One region of the Salipaludibacillus sp. CF4.18 genome, then DNA from elsewhere that is predicted to be linked to it. Evidence: predicted binding sites of a transcription regulator. Region 1 holds the regulator's gene; each other region holds the start of a gene.
What was found. Region 1 encodes LexA, which represses DNA repair genes until DNA is damaged. Its sites were predicted from a motif close to CGAACATATGTTCG; they were not measured.
Positions count from the first base shown of each region.

Region 2: the regulator LexA is predicted to act here: its motif matches at 6,262-6,275, upstream of ruvA (Holliday junction branch migration protein RuvA).
Region 3: the regulator LexA is predicted to act here: its motif matches at 2,112-2,125, upstream of uvrB (excinuclease ABC subunit UvrB).

Region 1 is NZ_JBIMEV010000001.1:276,185-284,104, forward strand. It holds gene ACHABW_RS01385 (YheC/YheD family protein) at 1-86, shown strand, start outside; gene ACHABW_RS01390 (YheC/YheD family protein) at 490-1,854, opposite strand; gene ACHABW_RS01395 (YheC/YheD family protein) at 2,296-3,621, shown strand; gene lexA (transcriptional repressor LexA) at 3,805-4,428, opposite strand; gene yneA (cell division suppressor protein YneA) at 4,630-4,950, shown strand; gene ACHABW_RS01410 (YneB family resolvase-like protein) at 4,947-5,597, shown strand; gene ACHABW_RS01415 (DUF896 domain-containing protein) at 5,669-5,902, shown strand; gene tkt (transketolase) at 6,313-7,920, shown strand, end outside.
Region 2 is NZ_JBIMEV010000009.1:83,184-91,103, forward strand. It holds gene ACHABW_RS08380 (ArsB/NhaD family transporter) at 1-843, opposite strand, end outside; gene ACHABW_RS08385 (TIGR04086 family membrane protein) at 1,009-1,395, shown strand; gene yajC (preprotein translocase subunit YajC) at 1,627-1,890, opposite strand; gene tgt (tRNA guanosine(34) transglycosylase Tgt) at 2,112-3,251, opposite strand; gene queA (tRNA preQ1(34) S-adenosylmethionine ribosyltransferase-isomerase QueA) at 3,295-4,323, opposite strand; gene ACHABW_RS08405 (DUF2905 domain-containing protein) at 4,348-4,566, opposite strand; gene ruvB (Holliday junction branch migration DNA helicase RuvB) at 4,563-5,564, opposite strand; gene ruvA (Holliday junction branch migration protein RuvA) at 5,604-6,224, opposite strand; gene ACHABW_RS08420 (BofC C-terminal domain-containing protein) at 6,421-6,945, opposite strand; partial or broken gene ACHABW_RS08425 (L-lactate permease) at 7,216-7,920, opposite strand, start outside.
Region 3 is NZ_JBIMEV010000054.1:15,577-23,496, forward strand. It holds gene ACHABW_RS21345 (hypothetical protein) at 216-1,916, shown strand; gene uvrB (excinuclease ABC subunit UvrB) at 2,334-4,337, shown strand; gene uvrA (excinuclease ABC subunit UvrA) at 4,347-7,220, shown strand; gene ACHABW_RS21360 (DUF4097 family beta strand repeat-containing protein) at 7,540-7,920, shown strand, end outside.

The DNA of each region.
Region 1 (7,920 bases):
CCTACAGAGGTAGGATTGACAGTAAGCATCACCGTGTTCCTTTTGAACATGCTGTTTGGTATTATAATCAGAACTATGTTTACTAATAAAATTTTTCCGAAAGAAAGTTTGCTGTTTTATTATGAGGGTCGGCATGCCTTTACGATGTCTTCGCTCATTGCATCATAGGGGCACTAAAAAAGTGAAAATCGACTTTTTTAGTGCCCCTGCGAACTTCCTAGGGAGCAGAACAATACCGCGGAAAGCGTCTGCCAATAACGGATTCGAGATCCTCTATTTGAAAGGGAACAACCATCTCTAAAAACCTGGAATTATATAAATTCTTATCTTTGTGCTAAAGACGCCAAGTGTTTGTCTATTTAAATCACCTCGAAACTTTTAAATATGTAAGGCTGTAGTGCTTTAATGAGACTATATTTTTAAATTTTACTCTAGCAATTTAGTGTCAAGTAAATTGACAGCTTTGAACACTGTTATTATAAATGAAAACTAGCATAATGTCCTCACTATTAATTGCTCTCTCTCAGCACCATTATGATGTTTTCTTATTTTGCTAAAACCCGCTAAAGCACTTGCATAAAGAAACGGATTACAGATTATTTCACCAAATAATTCAGGGTCTTCTAGGATTGAAAAACTTCTGTATCCATACCTTTTATTCATTTCCAATATCCATACGTGTAAATCTCTATCTACAATGAAATCAATAGCTATATCCCCATAGCAACCGTGTTGGTCAAGAAGCTGACAAGCCTTTAAACAAACTCTTTCAATTTTTTGCTCTAGTAAACGTACTTGATTCTCGTCTAAGTCAAAGATTTGTTTCAATGCCTCTGGACCTTGAAGCAGGTAATCAAGGTTTTGTAAATTGGTAGTGATGCTACCCGGTACAGCAAATCTACCTAGGTAACCAGAACACTTCCATCGGGTTGTTTCATCTTTTTGCATGTAACATCGGAAATCAACACTTCTTGAATCATAATGGACAGGAACACCTTGCTGGATCATATAATGTTTTTTCTTATTAGAAATACCTTCAATTAAAGGATGGTCTTTTATATTTTCTAATCTAGCTAAAATGCATTTATCATTAGTTATTTGGTAGAACCCGTTATCATTTTCAATTTTAATGATTCCTTTTCCACTAGATCCTTTTTTGGGCTTTAAATAGATAGAGTGATATTCTGCTAACATGTCATTTATGTCTTCTAAAGTTGTTAGCTCTTTTGTATAAGGTAGATTATTTTGAATGGTGCGATCCGAGGAGAGCCACTCCCACATTTCCCATTTGGTGAAAAATTTAGAATTGAACACCCGGCCTTTTGTTTTTTCGTATAAATCTTTGTCTATATGGGGTGGGATAATAGCTCTTTTAAAAACAGCACCAGGATATGGAAAGATTCCTTCTCTCAAAATTGAATGGTTGGTTTCGGATTTTGGTTGAAAATAATACCCATTAATTGTTTGCTCTTCAATGTTAACTCCTAAACTATTACTAATGATAATTAAACCATTTAAAGGAACATATCTTTCTATCCGATCTTTTAATTTATCTAAACATTTTAGTAATCGATTAGATACTAAATATAGTACTACCGGGCCAAGATTTAAATTCGTTTCTGTTAAATTCATTTCGTAATCCAACTGATCAGGAATAGATGTGTCGTTTTTTATATTTTCAGATATACCAATGGTGTCATTAGGAAGAATGTTCGAATATTGGATAATAAGCTCTTTTTCCCAAGAGCCGAAATGAAAAGTGATTTTTTCTGAGGAAGATATTATTCCTTTTCGAAATATATTTGGAAAATAAATCTCGTCTATTTTATTTGTAGCTATCCATTTAATATACAATCGGACCATCCTTCCAATTAACTAACTTCACATATCAACTTTTCTGTGAAGAAAATTACAAACGAGAATAATGATGCTGTGTGTAAAACTTCAGTGTCAACATCATACAAGCATAAAGGTGATGGAATGTATGATCCAACCTCGGGTCTATATTAAAAAAACTACTTCATCCAAGCGTATGCTTTATTTAAAGAAATAATGACTAATCAGATAGTTAATAGTAAGTAAAATAATTGTAAGAAATGATTTAAATAAGGTGGGGTGAAATCAAAAGTATGGTATTAAGGGATCTGCATATCGTTATAAATGGATTTTGACATTTACGCTGGGAATTTGGGTGTAATACAGGGATATTTAAGAGGTTATATACTCACCATTTATTTATTTCTTAATATGATATGTTTGAGCATGTTACAGAGGAAAGGGTGATGAAACTTGAGTATGAAGGCAAATATAACCGATAGTCTCGGGGTGTTAGTGTCGAATAGAGCCTGGAAAGGTATTTCTAAAAATAAACCCCATTATCGGCTGGAAAAATTGGCGGAGGCTAATAAAGAAGATTATTTTAAAATGTTTTTTTTCTCCATTAATAAAGTCAATATAGACAAACAAGTCATTACTGGATATTATTTTGATTTTAAAAATAACTTATGGAAACAAGGTACTTTTCCATATCCAGAAGTTCTTTATCGGCGTGGTGGTGCAACGAAGAAATTTAAAGACAACTATCGCACTTTTATAGATCAATGCAAGAAAAAGAAAACATTCTTTTTGAATCCTTCTTCATTAGGAAATTGGGACATTTATAACTATTTTAGTAATCTTAAGCCATTAAAACCTTATTTGTTAGAAACGGTTTTATATGAAGGTCCAGAAGATTTATTTTACATGATGAATAAACATCAAACGATTTATCTGAAAGGGGTCACCGGGAGAAAAGGACAAAATGTGGTGCGCGTAGAATTGTTATCAAATAATCATTATCAGTGTAAGTATTATGATTATACTCAACAAAAAATTTACACCATGAACTATGAACAGTTAGATGATGTTATCCCTTTCTTAGACAAATTTTACAAAGGGAAAGGATTTATGGTACAAGAAGCTATCGACCTATTAGAACTTAACAATAGAAGGATAGATTTGCGGGCTGAATTACAAAGAGATATAACTAAAGGAATTCAGGTCGGTGGAATAAGTGCAAGAGTTAGCCAAGAAAACTCCCCGATTACAATTCATTCAGATGCTATCCCACTTGATGATTTGTTCAAGTGGATAAAATTATCCTCCAAAGAAAAATTGAAAATTAAGAAAAGAATTGAATCCTTTTTATGCACTGTTTATAAAGAGACGGAAGATAAATATGGGGAATTTGGAGAGATCGGGATAGATTTTGGACTAACAAAAGATCTAGAAATTAAGTTTATTGAATGTAATTCACAGAGCGCAAAAGTATCACTATTGAAAGCATATGGTGAAAAAACCTTAATGCAATCCATGCAAAATATACTCTCGTATGCTAAAGGTTCCCTCTTGGAAACAAGAAGCGAAGAAGATGTGAGAGATTTAGAGGCAGATAACGGAAACAAAGTAAGTAACAGCAGAGAGGAAAAAGTTACCCAAAAGAAAAATAAAAATAAAAGGGAGCTTTGTAAAAAACCCTCAACAAAGATTATACAGAAAAAAATTAAATATAAAAGACCTACTAGGCAAGAGAATACTTTTTCAACAACTCAAGTTTGGTTTGTTAGTGCGGGACGCAGTTAACGGAATGTGAGGCTTTCATTTAAATCTTCATAACTAAAGAGAAAGGATGAGGCAGGCTCCTTGTCCTACTTTTAAAATCTAGACAGACATCATTCTTAAACTCTATCTGGCATAACACTAGGTAAAAAATAAAAAGAAGATCAAGTAGTATCACTTGATCTTCTTTTCAATGGTATACATAAGTTATTGAAGTGTTCTGAAAACGCCGATGACTTTGCCAAGAATAGTAACTTTATCTAAAATGATTGGGTCTAATGTAGAATTTTCAGGTTGGAGTCGAAAGTAATTATCTTCTTTAAAGAATCGTTTCACAGTCGCTTCATCATCTTCTGTCATAGCGACCACGATTTCTCCATTATTTGCATGACTTTGTTGTCTAACTACGACATAATCGCCATCAAATATACCAGCCTCTATCATAGAATCCCCAGATATTTCAAGAATAAAGGACTGTTCATCCTGAACAAAGCTTGCTGGCAATGGTAAGTATTCTTCCACATTTTCAATCGCAGTGATCGGTTGTCCTGCAGTAACCTTACCAATTACAGGAATTTGTATGGATGCCGTGTGATTTACTTGAGAGGAATCATCATGTAATCCCAAAACTTCAATAGCGCGCGGTTTAGTTGGATCACGGCGAATGTAGCCTTTTTTCTCTAGTCTTGATAGATGACCATGCACAGTTGAACTAGATGCTAAGCCCACTGCTTCTCCGATTTCTCTCACCGAAGGGGGATATCCACGATCTTTAACTTCTGATTTAATAAAATCAAAAATAGCTTGCTGTCTAGAAGAGAGCTTTGTCATATTTCACACCTCGTTATATGTATTTTGTTCTATTTAATAGTTGTATATCATAGCAATCTAGTATTAAGAAACATTTACAGGAACATTATACCATGAGAACGTTAGTTTCGCAAACACTCGTTCTACTTATATGCTTGACACGAACAACTGTTCTAGTTATAGTAAAAGGGAACAAACATTCTTATTATGAGGTGATGAGCAATGCAAACATATAAATCTTTACGAAAGTACATAGACGGATCTGTTTTTATACTTCTTTTATCCTGTGTATTATACTCATGGACTTATTTTTCAGATAATCATACTCCAGTTGAAGAAAAGTATCAGGTGTCAACAGAATGGACCGTTGAAGATGGAGAGTCTCTATGGGCGATTGCCAGTTCCATTTCGGATGACCATGATATGACAATTGAACAGACTATTTCATGGATGAAGTCAAAAAATGATTTGGATAATGAGAGTATCTTTCCGGGTCAACGATTAGACGTTCCAACTCAGCTGACAGGAGTTGCTCAAGAGTGAGAGGAATAATATATACGAGAGTGAGTACTGACAAAGAAACACAACAAACATCTCTTATCCGACAAAAAGAAGAACTAGTGAAAATAGCAGAAGCCGAAAACATCCAGGTTATTGATATAATAGAAGAAAAAGCAAGTGGCTATGAAATAGAGAGAGACGGAATATTTATCATGCTCGAACGATTTAAAAAACAAGAGGCTAATATATTACTTATTCAAGACGACACAAGACTTGGTCGTGGGAATGCTAAAATGGCTCTCATTCACCAGTTGAATAAAATGAATGTAAAAATATATTCTCTAAAAGACAATGGTGAATTAGCATTATCTGAGACCGACTCAATGGTGTTGGATATCGTCGCTATTGTGGAGGAGTATCAGCGTAAACTTCAAAATGTTAAAATAAAAAGAGGGATGAAGCGAGCTGTTAGTAATGGCTTTGATCCGTCTATGAATCTATTGGGTGCAACCCGTGGTGGAGGAAGAAAGAGAAAAGAGGTTCCACTCAAAGAGATCTTGAGATTAAGAGAGAGTGGAATGACTTTTCATGAACTGGCCCTAATGCTAAGAGGGATGGGATATTCGATTTCAAAAGCAACGGCACATCGAAGATATCAGGAACATATGAAAAGCTTGTCCAACGATTAGGCAGTAAACTTGAATCCTTTATTTCATTGCTTTAAAATGAAATATGCCTATCAACAAACGGAGGGATTCAGATGATTCATAAAGAAAAACTTGATAGAATAAACATTTTAGCAAGGAAAGCAAAAAGCGAAGGTTTATCATTAAAAGAACAAAAAGAGCAAAAAGAGCTAAGGAATGAATATTTGAAGAATGTTCGCAAGTCATTTAAGAACCAATTAAAATCGGTAAAAGTTGTTGACGAAGAAGGTACAGATGTAACACCAGCTAAATTAAAAAAAGAAAAAGAGAATGATTCTTTACACTAATTTCTCTTGAAATATCTTTTGATTTGTTTATATTAAGTAATCCATTTTCCATTATTGTTGTTTGGGAAACTGATTACTTTTTTTATTTGAATATTTTTCACCTATAAGTATTATTGTTATTTTAATTGAAAAACCAAGGAAGGAAAGCATGCGCATTTATCGGACTCGAGTTCCACTCTGTTCTAATTTAATTTTTTATTTTAAAAGAATTAGGCTAATATATATCATAGCCGCAATACTCTCTGTAAATTACAGAATGTATTCATTATCAGATGTCTTAAATGAAATTAGTTTTTTGTAAATGTGTTATATTTTTAACTAACATGCTAAATATGGTTGTCTAACCTCTCTATAAAGTATATGATAAAAGTATATTTGATAAAATTTTTATGAAAAGAGGCTGATCAAGAATGGCTACAAGCATCGAGAATTTATCTATTAGCACGATCCGAACACTATCAATTGACAGTATTGAAAAAGCGAATTCAGGTCACCCGGGAATGCCTATGGGTGCGGCACCAATGGCTTATGAATTGTTCAGTAAGTACATGAACCATAATCCAAAAAATCCAGATTGGTTTAATCGTGATCGTTTTATTTTATCTGCGGGTCACGGATCTATGCTTCTATATAGCTTACTCCATCTCCATGGCTATGACGTTTCTATAGATGATTTAAAAGGATTCAGACAGTGGGGAAGTAAAACTCCAGGGCATCCCGAATTTGGACATACTCCAGGAGTAGAAGCTACAACAGGTCCTTTAGGTCAAGGTTTTGCTATGTCAGTTGGTTTTGCTATGGCTGAAAAGCACTTAGCTGCAACTTATAATAAAGACCAGTTTAATGTTGTTGACCATTATACATACAGCATTTGCGGAGATGGAGATTTAATGGAGGGTGTTTCTGCTGAAGCGTCTTCATTAGCAGGTCACCTGAAATTAGGAAAACTTATCGTTATGTATGATTCAAATGATATTTCCTTAGATGGTGATTTACATGAATCTTTCTCTGAAAGTGTCGAAGACCGATATAAAGCATACGGATGGCAAGTAATTCGTGTTGAAGATGGTAACGACCTTAAAGCAATTAGTGCGGCAATTGAAAGCGCTAAGTCAGATGATCGTCCTACATTAATCGAAGTAAAAACAATGATTGGTTTTGGCTCTCCGAACAAAAGTGGTAAATCAGCATCTCATGGTGCACCACTTGGGAAAGATGAAGTCAAATTAGCAAAAGAATCGTATAAATGGACTTTTGAAGAAGATTTCCATGTTCCAAATGAAGTGAGAGAGCACTACAAGAAGCTCGAAGAAGAAGGTCAAAAGAAAGAAGACGCTTGGAACGAGCAATTTGAAGAATACAAAAAAGCTCATCCTGAGCTTGCTAACCAACTAGCTACTGCTATTAAAGGCGAGTTACCTGAAGGATGGGATAAAGATATTCCTGTATATGAAGAAGGAGACAAGGCAGCTACCCGTGCGCACAGCGGAGAAGTAATTAACGCTTTGGCTAACTCTGTACCGAGTTTGTTTGGTGGTTCAGCAGATTTAGCTTCTTCTACAAAAACAATGATGAACGGAGAAGATGCTTTTTCTCGTGATAACTACTCCGGTCGAAATATTTGGTTCGGTGTTCGTGAGTTTGCGATGGCCGCTGCAGCAAACGGTATTGCATTGCACGGTGGTTTAAAGCCTTATTGCGCAACATTCTTTGTTTTCTCAGATTACTTACGTCCAGCATTAAGATTGTCTTCACTAATGAAAATCCCTACAACGTTTGTGTTTACGCATGACAGTGTTGCAGTAGGGGAAGACGGTCCTACTCATGAGCCTGTTGAGCAGTTAGCTGCTATTAGAGCTATTCCGGGTATTTCTGTTATTCGTCCGGCTGATGGTAATGAAACTGCTGCAGCATGGAGAATTGCATTGGAAAGTTCTGACCAACCAACAGCTTTAGTGCTTACTCGTCAAGGTTTACCTACACTTGCTTCGACGAAAGAGAAAGCATATGAAGGAGTG
Region 2 (7,920 bases), on a different contig from region 1:
AATAGTAACCCACTCAATTTTTTGAAAAATTTCTTCTGTTCCTTCATCATCATTCGTTAACAACATTAAAAGAATAGCACCAGCCATGGAAATACTCGTTAGTTCAACATATAAAAACGGCTGTGCAATAAACCCAACTGTGGTTAAGAGTAATACCGTAACCGATTTAAATAATAATGATTTTCTCGTTAAATATTTTTTTGGATTAATGCTCATGAGATTCTTTCTCTCCAACTCTCCTACAACAAGTTGGTTTTTATATAGAAATGAAACCCCGGTAATGACAACAATATAAATTACAAGCACAACGGGTCCCAAGTGAACCAAGAATGCATTAAAATTTAAATGTGCCACTGCTTGACCAATCATTAAATTTGGCGGATCTCCTATTAATGTCGCAGTCCCTCCTATGTTCGACGCAAGTATCGTTGATAGTAAATAAGGAATTGCTGTCACTTTTAACAAACTAGTCAAAGTAAGAACAATTGGGACGATTAACAAAACAGTAGTCACATTATTTAATAAAGCAGATCCAACAGCCGTCAGAGTTGAGATGACAATTAAAAGCGGTATTGGTCTGCCGCCCACCATTTTTGCCAGTGTGATGGCTGTAAATTCAAACAAACCACTTTTACTAGTTATGGAAACAAGTATCATCATAGATAAAAGTAACACGATTGTGTGCCAATCAATATGCTGCAAGAAAACACTGTTCAAATCCAGTACTCCCGAAAATAGCATTAATATACCACCAAAACATGCAACGAGAGCACGATTAAGTTTTTCAGAAATGATGAAAACATAGCTTACAACAAAAATAGCAAGTGCTAGAAGCCATTCCATTTTTTACCCAACCCTCCCCACGCTCCACTCATACATTGCATTCTATGAATAAAGGTGGACAAACATGTCACCAAAAACATTGATCTCTTGTATTCTTTAAAAAGCTCGTCTATTTTAACTATTTATGAATAGACTTTTATAAAAGCGGGAGAAGGAGGGAAATACATGTTTTCACATCGTTTTATTAGCAGTATCCTTTATGGGGTATTAACTATTTTCATTCTCGTGATTGTTGCAAGCTTCATGAGCTCTTTAGTTCTCAAATACACAAATGTTACGGAAGAGACATTCTTATGGATACTAATTGGTTTTTCGTTTCTGGCCCTTTTTATCGGTGGGTTTATATCCGGAGGGAAATCTGGTCAAAAAGGATGGTTTGCCGGAGCATTAACTGCTCTATTTTACACTACTTTAGTTTTTCTGACTCAGTACTTAAGTATGAATCAAGGATTTGATAGTCAACAACTACTCATGCATTTAGGATACTTCATCGTCGCTATTTTAGGAGGCATAATGGGTGTAAATGTCAGAGGAAATTCTTTTGCTGATTAGAAAAGCTTAAGTGCTAATCACTAAGAAAAACGCATAGCGTCTATTATTAAATGTACGATGTCTTCTGCCACCACCTTTTATAAGTGGCAAGGTGATCTTCCTTGCTACTTGCGGCTGAAGTCGTTGTCCGCCTAGAGCGGATTCGAGCTCTTCTGTTCGAAGGATAGAACAGGCTCTTAAAATACGTATTAAAAAATCGTCTCCCTTTTTAGGAAGACGATTTTTTTTGTATTAATCTTGATTAATAACTTCTCTGATTGACTGACGATCAAAAGTTAATTTATGCGTTCCATCAACATTAAGGACGATTCTAGCATCATCAATTGCATCAATTGTTCCATGTAAGCCGCCAATTGTAATGATTTTATCCCCTTTTTGAAGAGAACTGTGCATCTCTTTTACTTTCTTTTGTCGCTTTTGTTGCGGACGAATTAATAAGAAGTAAAAAATCGCAAACATTAGAATTAGTGGAATTAAAGCACCAAACATATCCATTCATTTCACCCCTTTCGATAATTAACACGATTACTATTTTACCATTTCAAGAAAAAAGCATGTTATATATGTTCTTTTCATCAAATGTCCTAAATATCGCTCCCGTACTATTGTAGACAAAGATACCACTGAAAATCAATTAAAAGAGTATAATTACCCTAATTTTTTTTATTTAACTATTTAATCTTCCTTTTTCATGGTTTCTTTAAAACAACACTTTTTTAAAAATTCTTTGCGTTCGGTTTATTGAAACCGTAAGCTTCGAAAAATTCTTCTCTGAAATCAAGTAAGCGATCTTCTCTAATTGCTTGTCTAACATTTTCCATCAATTGAGACAGGAAATATAAATTATGATAAGAGGTAAGTCTGAATCCAAAAGACTCCTTGCACTTAACAAGGTGACGAATATACGCTCTTGTATAATTTCGACATACGTGACAATCACAGTTTTCATCTAGTGGTCTGAAGTCTCTAGCATATTGAGCGTTGCGCACGACTAGTCGACCTTTACTAGTCATTAAAGTTCCGTTTCTCGCTATTCTTGTTGGTAACACGCAATCAAACATATCAATACCTCTTATTGCACCATCAATAAGTGAATCGGCGGATCCCACTCCCATCAAGTACCGCGGCTTATCTTCAGGTAAGAACGGTGTAGTAAACTCTAGAACTTGCTTCATCACATCTTTCGGTTCTCCCACTGATAATCCACCAATCGCATATCCAGGAAAATCAAGTGATACAAGATCCTCGGCACTTTTACGTCTTAAATCCTCGTACTCTCCCCCTTGAACAATCCCGAATAATCCTTGCTCATTCGGTCGGGCATGTGCTTCAAGACAACGCTCTGCCCATCGACTTGTTCGTTCAACAGAGTCGTTCATATACTTATATTCTGCCGGATAAGGTGGACACTCGTCAAAGGCCATCATAATATCCGGGCCCAGAGCATTTTGTATTTCCATTGATTTTTCAGGAGTTAAGAATAACTTTTCTCCACTTAAATGGTTGCGGAATTCGACTCCCTCTTCCTTTATATTTCGGAGCTCACTTAAACTAAATACTTGGAATCCGCCTGAGTCTGTTAGAATCGGTCTGTCCCAATTCATAAATTTATGCAAGCCTCCAGCTTCTTTTACAATATCTTCCCCAGGACGCAGCCATAAATGGTAGGTGTTACTAAGAATAATATTCGTATTCATGCTTTTTAAATCCTCAGGACTCATTGTTTTTACGGTACCCAAAGTACCTACAGGCATAAATACCGGTGTCTCAAAAGAACCATGAGGTGTGTGTACGATCCCAAGTCTTGCTCCTGATTGTTTACATGTCTTTATATGTTCATATGTTATAGCTGGCATGTCTATCTTCCTTCTTTCAATCTTTTTAATCTCACTATTATCACTAACAGATTAACATCGCATCTCCAAAACTAAAAAAGCGATAGTTATTTTTTATTGCTTCTTCATAAGCTTGAAGAATTTGTTCCCGTCCTGCCAATGCACTTACAAGCATCACTAACGTTGATTTAGGTAAATGAAAATTCGTCAATAAACCATCGATTGCTTGAAAATTAAACCCTGGATAAATAAAAATATCCGTCCAACCAGAAGAAGCTTTAAATTTACCATAATGATCTCGAGTAATTGTTTCTAAAGTACGTGCAGAAGTGGTACCTATTGCGAAAATTCTACCTTTGTTCCTTTTAGATTCATTTAAGATATTGGCTGTTTCTTCGTTCATTTGATAGAACTCTGAGTGCATTTGATGGTCATCAATATTATCGACAGAAACTGGTCTAAATGTACCTAATCCAACGTGAAGAGTGATATAAGCAATTTTTATCCCAGCCTCTTGCAAATTCTCCAGCATATTTTTTGTGAAATGAAGACCGGCTGTAGGAGCCGCAGCTGAACCTTTATGCTCTGCATATACTGTTTGGTATCTGTCTTTTTCCTCAAGTTGTTCCTGAATATACGGAGGTAGAGGCATTTCTCCTAACTGGTCCAGTATTTCATGAAAAATTCCTTTAAACTCAAATTGAATCATTCTTCTGCCTTCAGGAAGTTCTTCCATACATCGACCTGTTAATAATCCTTCTCCAAAATCAATGACAGTTCCCACTTTAACTCTTTTAGCGGGTTTAACTAACGCTTCCCAAATATGGTCCTCTTTTTCTTTTAATAACAAAAGCTCTATTTTTGCCCCTGTTTCATCTTTAATTCCAAATAACCGCGCAGGAATAACCTTCGTATTATTTAAAACAAGCGTGTCCCCTTGCTTTAAAAAAGATAGAAGGTCATAAAAATGATGATGTTCGCAAATTCCAGTATTTTTATCCAACACTAGAAGTTTAGATGCCTCTCTGTTTTTTAGAGGTGTTTGAGCAATTAATTCTTCCGGTAAATTATAATCAAATTGTGATACATCCATTTGTATAGTTCGTTCCTTTCTCTGTTAACGAAGCCTTCCAATAACATATAGAATCAAAGAGGCAACAATGCTGATAACAATAGATGTTACAATAGGAAAATAAAACGTGGAGTTTTTTCCTCGAATAATAATATCTCCAGGTAGTTTTCCCAGAGATAAATATTTTCCTCCCAGCTGCCAAATGATTCCAACGATAATAAGAATGACCCCTAATGAAATAAGCATTTTTGGTAGTTGACTCATGTTTTCGGCACCTCTATATTAAGATGTTCATAAACAAGCGGGGTAACCATTCTCCCCCTTGGAGTTCTTTGTAAAAAACCAATTTGCATTAAATAAGGTTCATAGACATCTTCAATCGTATGAGACTCTTCCCCTATGGTAGCCGCAATCGTATCAATCCCAACCGGACCACCTCGAAATTTTTCAATAATATTCAGCAATAATTTATGATCAATGTGATCCAATCCTAAATCGTCTACTTGAAGTAATTGTAAGGCAGTAGATGTAATTTCTTGATTTATTGTACCATCACCTCGCACTTGGGCAAAATCACGAATTCTTCTTAATATTCTGTTTGCTATCCTTGGTGTACCTCTTGAACGTCTGGAAACTTCCTCAGCCGCAGATGTTTCCAACGTGACATCCATCACGACCGCTGTTCGCTCAACAATTTCTTGTAACTCATCATGCGTGTAATACTCCAGACGGCTTACTACTCCAAATCTATCTCTTAATGGGGCTGAAAGCATCCCGGCTCTAGTAGTAGCACCAACTAATGTAAACGGCGGCAGATCAACTCTCACCGATCTTGCAGATGGTCCTTTCCCGATAACAATATCGAGAAAGTAGTCTTCCATAGCTGGATAAAGCACTTCTTCCACGGAACGATTTAATCTGTGAATTTCATCTATAAATAATACATCCCCTGGCTCAAGTGACGTTAAGACCGCCGCGAGATCCCCTGGCCTTTCAATTGCTGGTCCGGAAGTTGTTCGGAGATTCACGCCCATTTCATTTGCAATAATCATGGATAAAGTAGTTTTACCTAAGCCTGGAGGTCCATATAACAGTACGTGATCCAGACATTCCTGTCTCATTTTAGCCGCTTCAATAAACACGGTCAAATTTTCTTTTACTGTCTTTTGACCAATATATTGAGAAAGAGTCTGAGGTCTTAAACTATGCTCTTCAGAATCCTCATGACCTTGTGACTCTCCACTGACAATACGTTCTTCCATTTTATCTTCCCCCGATATATTATCTTATTTAAAAGATTATTATCGCTTCAACATTTCTTTTAAAGCTAACTTGATATACTGATCAGTGGACATCGTCTCACTGGCTAACTGTGGGTAAACTTTTTTAATTTCCCGGTCCACATAACCAAGTGCTTTCAATGCTTCCATCGCTTCTTCCAGCTCTTGATTACCTGATCGCTGCTTCGGTACCGAATGCTCTGAATGCGGTTGTGTCAAATCAAGCGTCAAGGTTGGCATAAGTTCTTCTAGCTTCCCTTTTAAATCCAAAATGATTTGACGCGCTGTTTTTTTACCTACGCCCGGGAATTTAATGAGAAATGCTTCCTCTTCATTTTCAATCGCTTCCACAACTAATTGTGGCTGTTCCGCCGCAACTATCGCCAATGCCCCTTTTGGACCTATCCCTGAAACCGAGAGAAGCTTTTCGAATAACCTTCTTTCTTCCCGGTGAAAAAAACCGTAAAGTCGAATTGCGTCTTCACGCACGTGTTGATATGTATACACCGTTACGGTTTCATTTATCGATTCTTCATAACGGTAAGGATTTCCACAATAAACTAAGTATCCAACATCTCTCACATCAATCACAATTGCTTCCCGTTCTATATTTATAATTTTCCCTTTTAAGCATTCTATCAAAGTTCTTCCTCCACTCGCTTACTGTAATTAATCTATACGAACACATATTTCTATTTTAGCACAGAAAAACGATCTATACGTTGGTAAGATGATGGAGTTGAAAGAAAAACTAAACTGCATAACAGTCTCTTGAAAAAACTTAGAGATGAAACATAGAAAAGCCGCCACAATCGTGGCAGCTTTTCATTTTACCGCATTAAAGTTCCATAGAGTACTCTTCATATTTCTTAAGTACTTGAATATAGTCCTCTTTGGAGGATACTGGAATACCTTCCAATAAAGACTTATAAAGCTGACTCTTTAATTTCTCTGTGTTTATTTGGAAGAATGATTGGATCACATCACTTCCATCTGGCTTTCCATGATAAATACTTAATGTTCCGTCTTCAGCAAGGCCAAAATAGCCATGCATCTTTAATAAAGGAGAAATATCATCTACATCTTGTCTGAAAATGATTTCTGACTGATTTTGATCTACAAGTTGCCATTCACTGTATCTGGACCAAAAATCCTCCATTGACCAAATGGTTTCCTCCAATTTTTCTTCGCTCATTTCCCCGTCTAAGTAAACTCTTTGTAACGTAACATCGACGTTATGAGGTTCCCCGGAAGTCAGAGAGTCCTTTGCTATAACAGAGAGATTCGCTCCAAAACTAAAGAATAAAGGAAGACTTAACATAAGAAATACCATGATTATTCTTGAAACTTTTAAAGCTCGCATTTAGCCGCCCCCTACTTTAAATCATGTTTTAGAATTACGACATATATGCATAGCATTAACTACTCATATTTAAATAATACATCTAAACTTATCATCAACTAAGAAAAACGCGTAGCATCTTTTGTTTGAAATGCTTTCTTAACCTTTGATTTTTTGAAAAGATCGAAGAAGCGAAGGCGGCGACTACCTTTTAAATTTCTTCCAGTACTTATATAAAACGATCAAAAATACTAGAAAATTAGATAATTTACGACTAGAAAACACCATATATTACCCAATTAAAAAAGCGTAAATTAGTCCTAAGGCTCCAGAGAAAAAGACATAATACAGCATTGGGTAGAAAGTGAGGCGAATAATTTCTCCTTCTTTGCCAAGAAGACCAACTACGGATGCTGCGGCTACTACATTTAAAACACAAATCATATTCCCTGCATTAGAACCTAATATTTGAAGAGCAATAATCAACGTAGGATCGATTGCTATTTGATCTGCGACACTGAATTGAAACAATGTAAACATCATATTGCTAAATGTAGCACTACCAGAAATAAAACTGCCTAGCGAACCGATAAGTGGCGAAAAAAATGGCCAGCTATTTCCCAGTGTTGCAGATGCTGCGTTGGCAAGTTCCATTGGCATACTCAGTAACCCTGCTCCATTCACTCCCTAATTTATGAAGATTCTAACCATAGGAACAGCTGTAAATAATGTTACTGCAGTTCCTACGATCGCTCGACTAGAGACACCCATTGCGTGTCCTAGTTGAGAAGCTTTCATTCCATGAACGAAGAAAGTTATCAATACAACAACAATAAAAACAGCTCCAGGTAAGTATAATGGCTCTAAAGATGCACTTATCTCTGTTCCTAGTATATAACTCCAGCCTAGCGTGAAACTCTGCAGCAAGCTTTTAAAAGGAAGAACCTCCAAACGAGTAAGTACAAGTAATACACCTACAGTAATATACGGTACCCA
Region 3 (7,920 bases), on a different contig from region 1:
AGGGCGGTTTTTTGGTAAGTTTAGATTTAACTTTTTCGATAAAGTTTCTTAGAAGTTCTTATTGTTTAAAAGTTAGTGGAGAAACTGACGATGCATTTAATAAAAGAAGGGGATTGCCGCTTTTATTAAAAAATCACTTTTCTTTTCTGATAATTCATTTACAATGAAAGGAAGAGGTTATGAATAGTAGATTGATGGGTTGAGGAGGGTTTCTCTTGGAAGTAATCGGATTAGAAATATTAAAAGCAGTAGGAAGATTCTTTTTACACCCACTTACATATATATTTGTCATTGCGGCTTTTTGGTTAAGTATGCGAAGGGTAAAACGAGAAAGAAAAGAATTCCACACTCGTGTATATGATGTGATTAAACGAGTTACCTCACCAATAGCAATTGCACTTATTTTTGGAGCTTCACTTTCGGTTGTTATTTTATTACTAGGTATTGAAGTACCAGTCGGTATACTAGCACTTTTAACTGCAGTATGGATTGTTTTATTGCCCCTAGGACATGCAAGGTGGCTTAGTATGACTGTGGCTGGCTCTATCGTTATGTTTATCATTCCTTTCTTACCGGCCGGCGGAACAGAGTATAGTTGGTTAAATACGTGGTTAGCGGAAATTGACAGCGCGAGTATTCTCGGACTTATCTGGCTCTTGGCGGCATTGTTTCTAGCGGAGTCATTGCTGATTTTATTAGATGGTTGGAAACAGAGTTCACCCTCTCTTTTAAAAAGCAAGCGAGGTAAGATGGTTGGACAGCATATTGCTTCACGTTTATGGTACTTACCACTATTTTTATTATTTCCTGTAGGCCCTTTTTCTACGGAAGGTTGGTGGCCACTGTTTGAGCTCACTAGCGGTCAATCATTCGGCTTAGCACTATTTCCGTTTATGTTGGGATTTCAGGCAAAAGTACATAGTGCTATGCCAATTGATGGCGTAAAAAAAGTTGGTAAACAGTTGCTAGCTTTGAATTTACTAGTTATTGGTGTGGCAGTTGCAGCTTTGTTTTACCCTGTTATTGCGTTAGCAGTGCCAGCATTAGTTTTGATAGGAAGAGAATGTGTTTATTTACTCTACCGTGCTAACGATAAAAGACAATTAAGTATGTTTACACGACGAGAAGAAGGTTTGAAAATTTTAGGAGTTCTCCCTCATTCGACAGCTTCTAAAATGGGTCTTCAGATTGGCGAGATTATTTGGAAAACAAATGGATTGGAAATAGCGTCTCAAGCCGAGTTTTATCATGCACTCCAACAGAATCCTGCTTTCTGTAAATTAGAAATCATCGATTTATCTGGGGAGAAACGTTTCGCACAGTCTTCTATTTTTCAAGGAGACCACTACCAGATTGGGTGTTTGTTTGTACCAGATGATGAGTTTGGTAATCTATCATCGCGCGCATTACGCTCAGCAGTTGTTATCCAACGAGATCGCAGTGATATTGTTGTAGGAGACTCACATCAACTGGACCAAAAGGAGAGTGAGTTAGAATCAGTGGATGATACGGAAAATGTTCCTACTGAGTCTGAAGCAGAATACGCTAATCCCAATGAAGAAGTTGCTTCAAGTATTGACGAAGTTGAGGGGGACGCCAACCCTGAAGAAAAAGAAGTGGATATACCAGTAACAACTGAACGAGAAAAACAGCTCGATGTAGCAGAAGATTTGCAAAAGAAGGAAGGATTCTTTGATAAAGAAACTAAATCCAATGAAGTTGCTTATGGACAAGCAGCTGGTTTAAGTGCTTTCTATGAAGAATTTCTAAATTCAAAACCTGCCAAAAACACTTGGACGCCTGATTTTGAAGAAAAAAAGGATTCAGATGCGGAGCACAAGGATGAATCAAATCGCAGCGAAAGAAAAAGGTCGCAAATGGAAGAAGACGACGAACGGAATGATGAAGATAACTAGATGAGTTACTATATGAAGGACACTGGAAAAGTAGATTTTACTTATCTCAGTGTCCTTTTTACTTACTAGATTCTATCCAATAGGAGGGCAGTTTTTTTGCGATATCCTTTTAAATTAATGTTTTACGTACTAGAATACAGTTTTTCTTTAAACAAAGCTATTTCATTAAAAACTCGTTAATATTATCATCGAAAGGGAATATGTGTTCGTGTTTATCTGAAATTGTGATATAATGATAAATATTCGGTAAGAATGGGTATGAGAGTATTAGACAAGCAATTCATTTGCCGTTTTGTGTGAGTAGATGTATAAAGAAACCTAAGAGATGTATCTTAACTTAGTTTGATCATATAGAATCGATATCTTAGGGTATCTTGAACTTATAATTACGAGTAGGAACGTGAAGGGGGAAATCCAATGTCTGTGCAGCCAGACCGTGACATTCCGTTTGAATTAAAGTCACATTATGAACCCGCGGGAGATCAGCCTACAGCCATTCAAGAGCTGATAGCTGGTATAAACAAAGGGGAAAAATTTCAAACATTATTGGGAGCTACAGGAACCGGGAAGACCTTTACGGTATCCAATGTAATACAGGAAGTGAATAAACCAACACTGGTAATTGCTCATAATAAAACATTAGCAGGACAATTATACAGTGAATTTAAAGAATTTTTTCCTAATAATCGTGTAGAATACTTTGTCAGTTATTATGATTATTATCAACCAGAAGCATACATTCCTCAATCAGATACGTATATTGAGAAAGATGCAAGTATAAACGACGAAATCGATAAGCTTCGTCACTCGGCAACGAGTGCTTTATTTGAGCGGAATGACGTTATTATTGTGGCAAGTGTGTCTTGTATTTACGGTCTAGGTTCTCCGGAAGACTACCGTGATCTGATGGTATCTCTGCGCACTGGAACGGAAAAAGACAGGAATGGTTTATTACGACAGTTAGTCGACGTTCAATATGAACGAAATGATATAGCTTTTACTCGTGGTACGTTTCGTGTTCGTGGTGATGTTGTTGAAATTTTCCCTGCCTCACGAGATGAACACTGTATTCGAGTGGAGTTTTTTGGGGATGAAATTGACCGGATAACGGAAGTCGATGCGTTAACTGGAGAAGTGTTAGGTGAACGAGAGCACGTGGCTATTTATCCGGCTTCTCACTTCGTTACTAAAGAAGAAAAATTACAGCGTGCGATTGTCAATATTGAAGATGAGTTGGCGGAAACATTAAAGGTAATGAACGACGAAGGAAAACTTCTTGAAGCACAACGTCTTGAACAACGAACACGCTACGATATAGAAATGATGCATGAGATGGGTTATTGCTCCGGGATTGAGAACTACTCGAGACATTTGACGTTTCGTGAGCCAGGCGCAACTCCGTATACATTGTTAGACTATTTTCCGAAGGATTCTCTAATTATCGTTGATGAGTCTCACGTGACACTTCCTCAAGTTAGAGGAATGTATAATGGGGATCAGGCTCGAAAAGGAGTCCTTGTCAGCCACGGATTTCGTCTTCCGTCAGCGAAGGATAACCGGCCTCTGAAATTCGATGAATTTGAAAAACATATTAATCAAACCATTTTTGTTTCGGCTACACCGGGACCGTTTGAAATAGAGCATTGTCCACAAATGATCGAACAAATTATTCGTCCGACAGGATTATTAGACCCTACAATAGATGTGAGACCTATAGAAGGTCAGATTGATGATATGATCGAGGAAATTCGATTGCGAAAAGAAAGAGGAGAACGCGTCCTAGTGACGACATTAACTAAAAAAATGTCAGAAGACTTAACAGATTACTTGAAGGAAGTAGGAATTCAAGTAAAATACATTCATTCCGATATTAAAACATTGGACCGAATTCAAATTATCCGTGAGCTCAGGCAAGGTCAGTTTGATGTACTTGTAGGGATTAACTTGTTGAGGGAAGGACTGGATATTCCGGAAGTTTCGCTTGTCACGATTCTGGACGCTGACAAAGAAGGATTTCTTCGAGCAGAACGTCCTCTTATACAAACAATAGGGCGTGCGGCTAGAAATTCGAACGGACACGTTATTATGTATGCTAATAAAATAACGAGATCGATGAATATTGCGATTGAGGAAACTCAGCGTCGTCGCGAGATTCAAAAGGCACACAACGAAAAACATGGGATTACCCCTAAAACAATACAAAAAGCAATTCCAAACTTGATTCAAGCGACGTATGCAGCAGAAGAAGTAGAATCATATGATGCATTCACGAAAGCTCCTTCTCAGAAATTAAGTAAAAAAGACCGTGAGAAAGTGATTCAACGAATGGAGAAAGAAATGAAAGAAGCTGCCAAAAATCTCGACTTCGAACGAGCAGCTGAATTACGGGATGTCGTTATTGAATTGAAAGCAGAAGGGTGAGATTGATAAATGGCTCTAGATAATTTAGTTGTAAAGGGAGCACGCTCCCATAATTTAAAAAATATAGATGTCACGATACCACGAGATAAACTCGTTGTGATGACGGGATTGTCTGGTTCAGGGAAATCCTCCCTTGCCTTTGACACGATATACGCAGAAGGGCAGAGACGTTATGTTGAATCTCTCTCAGCGTATGCACGCCAATTTTTGGGGCAAATGGATAAGCCTGATGTTGATGCAATCGAAGGCCTTTCCCCGGCGATCTCTATCGATCAGAAAACTACGAGTAAAAATCCTCGTTCTACTGTAGGTACGGTAACAGAGATCTATGATTATTTAAGATTACTCTATGCTCGCGTAGGTAAACCTATATGTCCTAATCACGGCATTGAAATTAGCTCTCAGACCGTGCAGCAAATGGTCGATCAAATGACAAAGTATCCAGAGCGAACAAAAATGCAAATCCTTGCACCAATCGTTTCAGGACGTAAAGGAACGCATACAAAAGTATTGGAAGATATTAAAAAGCAAGGTTATGTTCGTATTCGCGTCGATGGTGAAATGCATGAAACTTCCGATGAAATAGAATTAGAAAAAAATAAGAAACATAGTATTGAAGTTGTGATTGATCGGATTGTCATTAAAGAGGGAGTGGAAACCCGTCTGGCAGATTCTATGGAGACGGCATTGAACTTAGCCGATGGCAGAGTAACTGTGGATGTAATTGGTGAAGAAGAACTTTTATTTAGTCAAAAACATGCATGTCCTCATTGTGGTTTTTCTATAGGAGAATTAGAACCACGCATGTTTTCATTTAATAGTCCTTTTGGAGCTTGTGCTTCATGTGATGGCTTAGGACTAAAATTAGAAGTAGATTTAGAACTCGTTATTCCTGATCCTGCATTGTCGTTAAAGAACAATGCGATCGCAGCATGGAAGCCGACAAGCTCTCAATACTACCCGTCTCTTCTTGCGAGTGTATGCGAGTATTACGGGATTGATATGGATGTTCCCGTAGAACACCTACCTAAAGAGCAATTAAACAAAATATTGTACGGAAGCGGAAAAGATAAGATTTTCTTCCGCTATGAAAATGAATTTGGTCGTGTGCGTGAAAAAGAGATTTATTTTGAAGGGGTCATGGAAAACATTACTCGAAGATACCGGGAAACGGGATCAGATTATATTCGTGAACAAATGGAAGGTTTTATGGCCCAAAAGCCTTGTCCAACGTGTAAAGGAAATCGACTAACGAAAGAAGCATTGTCTGTTAAAATAGCAGATCAGCATATTGGAAAAATAACAGATTTATCTGTGAAGGATGCGAAAGTATTTTTTGAAAAGCTGGAACTGTCGGATAAAGACATGACGATTGCAAGAATGATTCTTCGGGAAATTGAGGAACGACTCGGTTTCTTATTAAATGTAGGCTTGGAATACTTAACACTTTCACGGGCGGCGGGAACTTTGTCAGGTGGAGAGGCCCAGCGGATACGTTTGGCGACACAGATAGGTTCTTCACTGATGGGTGTATTATACATTCTGGATGAGCCGTCGATCGGTCTTCACCAAAGGGACAACAACCGATTGATCGCAACGTTAGAAAAAATGCGTGATCTTGGTAATACATTGATTGTTGTCGAGCACGATGAAGACACGATGCTAGCTGCAGATCATCTTATTGATATTGGCCCTGGCGCCGGTGTTCATGGAGGATATATTTGCTCCACTGGTACACCACAGGAAGTTATGGATGATGAGAACTCCTTAACAGGACAATACTTATCTGGTAAGAAATTTATTGCTCTTCCGGCAGAACGACGAGTTTCTGATGGTCGCATGCTCTCCATTAGAGGTGCTGAAGAGAACAATCTACAAAAAACAAATGTCGATATTCCATTAGGTGTACTACTTGCTGTGACTGGTGTATCCGGTTCCGGAAAAAGTACGCTAATAAATGATATTTTATATCGGGCTGTTGCTCAGAAACTTACCACGGCGAAAACCAAGCCTGGGAAGGTGAAGAAAATTGAAGGTATTGAACATTTAGAAAAAGTGGTCGATATTGACCAATCACCGATAGGACGAACCCCTCGCTCTAATCCGGCAACGTATACGAGTGTCTTTGATGATATTCGTGATGTGTTTGCAATGACGAATGAAGCTAAAGTTCGTGGCTATAAAAAGGGACGCTTTAGTTTTAATGTCAAAGGTGGTCGTTGTGAAGCGTGCCGCGGAGATGGGATTATTAAAATTGAAATGCATTTTTTACCGGATGTCTATGTTCCGTGTGAAGAGTGTAATGGCAAACGCTATAACCGTGAAACGAGAGAAATACTTTATAAAGGGAAAAATATATCCGATGTATTGGACATGACAGTGGAAGACTCCGTTCAATTTTTTGAAAACATTCCTAGAATTAAAAGAAAGGTCCAGACTCTTTTTGATGTAGGTCTGGGTTACATGAAGTTGGGGCAACCAGCTACAACTTTATCCGGAGGGGAAGCACAACGAGTTAAACTAGCATCTCAGCTGCATCGCAGATCTACCGGGAAAACTTTATACATCTTAGACGAGCCAACGACAGGTCTTCATGTGCATGATATTGACCGTTTGTTAAAGGTGCTTCAGCGACTTGTTGAAAACGGAGATACAGTACTTGTCATTGAGCATAATTTAGATGTGATAAAAACGATGGATCATGTCATTGATTTGGGGCCTGAAGGTGGCGACAAAGGTGGTAAGCTAGTTGCTCAAGGAACTCCAGAAGAAGTAGCGAAAGTTAAAGCATCATATACAGGACAGTATTTAAAACCAATCCTTGAACGTGAGCGGAAGCGAATGGACATCAGGATGAAAGAAAAAGAAAGTGCTTCTGTGTAAAAATGAAGAGAACCCGGGTGCCCATTTGAAAAAGGTACTCGGGTTTTTGAACTAGATCGCAGCACCTGGTCTGATGTAAATAATGTTAAAGATAAATAGTAAACAAGTGTGCATTTAATCCCGAAGTTTTACGCAATTAATTCGGTTGTTTTGAAACCTCTTATACCTTTCATCCGTTATACTAATAACAAGATAATACATCATCCAGCGATGAACCAGAAACTTCACAAGTCTTTCATAAGTGTTTTGATACTAAGTTTAACTGTGTATGGTTTAGTGAAAAATATCGTTAAGCAAAACTTGAAGGAGGCAGATTACAATGGAAGAACGTAAAATGGTTTTGAAAATGATTGAAGATGGTAAGATTACAGCAGAGGAAGGGTTGCAGTTACTGCAAGCAATGAGAGATGAGCCAACTGAAAAAAAATCCCCTGACTCTGACAAGAAAGAGAAACGCTCAAGATATGAACGAAGAGGACCTCACAGCAACACAGGTAAATTTAAAAAGGACCCTGAGGCAAATAAAAAAGAAACAGATCATTATATGTCCAAGGATGTTAATTGGGATGCTCAAGGTTATCGAAAGACGGGGGAGAAAATCACGACATTTGCTAGTAGATTTTCAGAATTTGTTGAAGATGCCGTGCACAAAATAAAAGAGTTTGATCTTGATTTTAATTTTGGTTCTTCTGTTGAAGTT